Regions from separate parts of the Lysinibacillus sp. 1 U-2021 genome, predicted to be linked through region 2. Evidence: riboswitches for the same ligand, from Rfam matches in the RefSeq annotation. Region 2 holds a riboswitch; the other holds the start of a gene.

Region 1 (2,489 bases), 2.3 Mb from region 2:
CCACAGCTAATTGCCATAACATACGAGAAGATGCATATAGTCCTGAATTTCCTGCTGAAAGCATAGCCGTTAAAATAATGGCATTCATTAATGAAGCAGCAAAGGCGATACCTAGGCGGTCAAACACTAGTGTAAACGGTGATACTGCGATATCTTCTGATAATAAACGTTCGTCTGTAAATGGAATTAACATCCCAATTGCACCAATCGCTAAAATATAAAACAAAAGAATACGCCAAAATACAGATTTAACAGCCTTCGGAATATTTTTACCAGGATCATCTGTTTCACCAGCTGTAATTCCTAGTAATTCTGTCCCTTGGAATGAAAATCCTGCAGCTAGGAAAATACCAAATGTAGCAAGGAAGCCACCATGGAATGGCCCATCACTAACAAAGAAATTAGTGAAACCTACAGGAGCCTGCCCACCTAAAATACCAAAAATCATTAGTAAGCTAATGATAATAAAAACAATAACCGTTGCTACTTTAATCATGGCAAACCAATATTCACTTTCACCATAACTTTTTACGGATAGTAAATTAAACGTCAGTACAACAGCAATAAATAATACTGTCCAAAGTGCTGATGAACTATCTGGGAACCAATATTTCATAATTAATGACACAGCAGCAATTTCGGCAGCAATGGTGATTGCCCAGTTATACCAATAGTTCCAGCCTAATGCAAAGCCCAAAGCAGGATCTACAAATTTCGTTGCATACGTACTAAATGAACCTGATGATGGCATATAGGCAGCCATTTCCCCTAAGCTTGTCATTAAAAAATACACCATAATACCAATTAAAGCATAGGCAAGCAATGCTCCTCCAGGTCCTGCCTGAGCAATTGCTCCTCCACTGGCTAAAAATAGCCCCGTACCAATTGTACCGCCTAAAGAAATCATTGTAATATGACGGCTTTTTAATTCTTTTTTCAGCTTCGGTGCTTTATGTCCGAGCTGATTTACTTTTATTTCACTCACGATATAGCTTCCTTCCTATTTATGAGGCAAAAAAATGCCATCACATATACACTGTGATGGCTACATTAATCCTCAGTTTTTCCTACATGATAGCTCAACACGTTGTGCAAACGTGACAGTTCTGTTCCTTTCGGAGACAGCCCCAGCATGAGGTTTTCAAGTCCCCTCACACTTCGGCAATATTTCCTTTCAACTAATTTCATCAATGCTTGTCATTTCAATTAGCATACTTATAAATATCGCGACCTCTACCTCAATACAAACATGAGGCATATAATTATTAAATTTATGATGTTTATTATACTAACATAAGACCATAGACATTTCAATACAACCATAAATGTTCTGTATTTTATGAATCTTCTACTATTTTTAATAGTGTGATAAAGTGTTATAGTAGTTCAATTAGAATGATTATTATTAGGGGGGATTTTATTTTGACTACAAATGATCATTCCACTAGTTTTCCAAGTAAAAAAATTAGCTGGAAAGGAACAACCTTACTTTTAGTCTTTGGAGTTATCTTTATAGCCTCTACATTACGAATGCCACTAACTGTTGTTGGCCCAATTATATCCTTTATCCGTGAAGATCTTGGAATATCTAATGTATTGGCAGGCTTTCTAACAACGATACCATTGCTGGCTTTTGCTGTTATATCTCCATTTGCACCAGTTGTAGCACGCAAACTAGGGCTTGAGCTAACATTATTTTTATCAACTTTTCTCTTGGCCTTAGGAATTGTCCTACGTTCACTTGGTACTACAGAATTACTTCTATTGGGTACTGTGTTAATTGGCGTAGCCATTTCTTTTGGAAATGTACTAATTCCAGGATTATTGAAATTGAAATTTCCCTATCATGTGGGTTTATTAATGGCCTTTTTCACCATGTCCATGAATTTTACTGCAGGCCTTGGTGCTGGTATTAGCTATCCGATAGCTAATTCATGGTTAGGCTGGCAAGGTGCACTTTCCATTGCACTCATACTCGTTCTCATTACAATCTTAATTTGGATACCTCAACTAAAGTCAAATAAACCGGAACCAGTTACTACATCTAAAAAGACCAGTACACCTTTATGGAAATCACCTGTTACTTGGGCTGTCACAGGGGCAATGGGTTTACAATCTTTATTATTCTACACAACAGCAGCTTGGATACCTGAGATCTATATTGCTCAAGGTTTAGCCCCTGATAAAGCTGGCTGGATGTTTTCAATCATGCAATTCTCACAAGTACCAATGGCCTTAGCAGTGCCTATTATTGCCGGTAAAATGACTTCTCAACGCCCACTTGTATTGATGTTTACATCCTTCTATTTAGTAGGCTTTGTTGGGGTTGTCATGGAATGGACAAGTCTTGGGGTACTGTGGATGGTTCTTCTAGGGTTAGCAGGTGGTTCTTCATTTGCCCTAGCAATGATGTTCTTCACTCTCCGTACTCGTACTGCATTTGAAGCAGCAGATTTATCAGGCTTTGCACAATCTTTGGGTTATTTATT
Region 2 (2,489 bases):
CTGCTTGGATCATATCATCCTGTGGTACAACAACGGACACTTTTATTTCAGAAGTACTAACCATTTTTACAGGGATATTTTCACGACGTAACCGATCAAACATACGAGCAGCAACGCCTGGATTGGAAGCCATGCCTGAACCAATAATAGAAACTTTTGCTAGTCCAATTTCGAAGTCAGCAAAACTAAATCCAAGTGATAATTTACTATCCTCTAAAACACGTAATGCTTCCGCAAATTCCTCTTTTAAAATGGAAAACGATACAGTTGGCTTCAACCCATCAATAATGGCTTGGACAATAATATCTACATTAATACGGTTCTCTGCAAGAACCGTAAATATATCTGCTAATAAAGCATTGGAAAAAGCATCATACCCTACTGTTAAACGAATAATATCTGATTCAAATGCAACACCACGAACGACTAAATTTTTTTCCATTTCCACTTCCTCCTTCAATAAAGTGCCTACTGATTCTATTAAACTTGAACGTATAATAACAGGCATTTGAAATTTCTTCGCTAACTCCACCGCACGAGGATGTATGATATGAGACCCTAAATTCGATAATTCCAACATTTCATCATATGAAATTTCTTGAAGCTTTTGGGCATTGGGAACATATCGTGGATCTGCTGTATAAACACCATCCACATTTGTATACATATCTACTCTCTCCGCTTCCAACGCTATGGCAAGTGCAACAGCAGCTGTTTCAGCTCCACCTTTTCCAAGCGTGGTGATATTGTGCACTTCGTCAATCCCTTGTTCTCCAGCAATAACCACAATTTGTCCCTGTGCAAAATGTTCTTCCATACGACTAATATCTATATAGTCGATACGAGCATGTCGATACATACCATCCGTATGTATACCAGCTTGCCATCCAGTTAGAGACACAGCCTCATAGCCTGCTTCCTGCAAGGCAATGGCAAATAAAGCACTAGATAATTGAGAGCCAGTTGACAAAACTGCATCTAATTCTCTTTTCGACACATCGTCAGTTAGTTGGTGTACCATCATTTTCATCTCTTTCGCAGTGTGTCCCATTGCTGCAACGACCACTACTACATCCAATCCTTTGTCCTTTTCAGCAATCGCTTTCCTAGCAGCCTCTTGGATTTGTTCAGTAGAAGCTAATGCAGCTCCTCCAAACTTCATCACGACTTTAGCCATTTCTTTCGTTCTCCCTTCCAGTTCATGTATTTCACCAAATTATGGGGGGTAAAACCGTTTCTAGAAAACTAAAAGGCAGCCTCCACATAACGTGAAAGCTGCCTATAACATGTACAATAATCGTAACTTGCGCATGTGTGATAGCTCTCCGAAACGTTTAGAATCGACAGTCTTACATTTCTTAAATGCAAAACCAGTACAGCAATGGAACAACAATACTGTACTTCGGCAAGCTCCCCTTTCACACAATATCTCTGGACTTGTCCATCCTCCATTGTGTTACTCTTGAATCTTGCACCTCTATCATCACTTTAAAGTGAATGTATTCAATTCATTAAGCCTTAGCGTAAACAAACTAGTCACGCAGTTGGCTCTCCATAACATTGAAAACAATGTTATTTATAACCATAGCACATGCCTATTCCTTTGACAATGATTGTTGCTGAAAATAGCTAAAAATTTGGCTTGCTAAATTAGCGGGCATCCCAGCCTCCTGTAATGCTAGCTCGCTCGCCTCTCGAATTTTTTTGACTGAACCGAAATGTTTAAGAAGCTGTTGCTTTCGTTTTGGTCCTACCCCTTCAATATGATCTAATACAGATTGAATGGCATGCTTCTCATGCTGTTGACGCAAGAAGGTAATAGCAAAGCGATGGACTTCGTCTTGAATTCGTTGTAATAAATAAAAGCCATCACTTGTACGTTTTAAGCTAATCACTTCTGGTGGATCACCGAACAAGAGCTGAGATGTATTATGCTTATCATCCTTGGCTAAACCAGCAATCGGTATAACAAGACCAAGCTCATCTTCTAGTACTTCACGGGCTACTTCCATTTGTCCCTTACCACCATCAATTAAGACTAAATCTGGTAATGGTAGTCCTTCCTTTAAAACACGGATATAGCGACGACGTATAACCTCCTGCATTGCACCGTAATCATCATGCTTGGCTGCTGTACGCGTTTTATATTTTCGGTACTCCTTTTTCGCAGGCTTCCCATCAATGAAAACAACCATAGCAGACACTGCATCCGTTCCATGCATATGACTATTATCAAAAGCTTCAATTCGTAAAGGAGTACTAATACCCATTGCTTCGCCAAGTGCCTCACAAGCACCAATCGTACGTTCTTCCTGGCGCTCTATTAGCTGGAATTTAGCTGCCACAGCAATTTCAGCATTTTTGGTAGCTAATTCAACCAATTCCTTCTTTTGACCTCTTTTCGGTGTGAGCACTTTAATTTCTAATAATTCTGTTAAGATAGCTGCATCAATGGCTTGTGGAATAAAAATTTCTTTTGGCTTAATATG

Evidence for each region. A riboswitch is a leader RNA that binds a small molecule or an ion and turns the genes downstream of it on or off. The one in region 2 is predicted to bind lysine.
Region 1: linked by a shared signal. The riboswitch ahead of QH639_RS24265 (amino acid permease) and the one ahead of QH639_RS11310 (aspartate kinase) in region 2 are both predicted to bind lysine.

What each region holds. Positions count from the first base shown of each region.
Region 1 covers NZ_CP123966.1:4,552,894-4,555,382, reverse strand. The annotation lists gene QH639_RS24265 (amino acid permease) at 1-985, opposite strand, end outside; lysine riboswitch at 1,068-1,244, opposite strand; gene QH639_RS24260 (CynX/NimT family MFS transporter) at 1,423-2,489, shown strand, end outside.
Region 2 covers NZ_CP123966.1:2,228,890-2,231,378, forward strand. The annotation lists gene QH639_RS11310 (aspartate kinase) at 1-1,177, opposite strand, end outside; lysine riboswitch at 1,311-1,488, opposite strand; gene uvrC (excinuclease ABC subunit UvrC) at 1,596-2,489, opposite strand, start outside.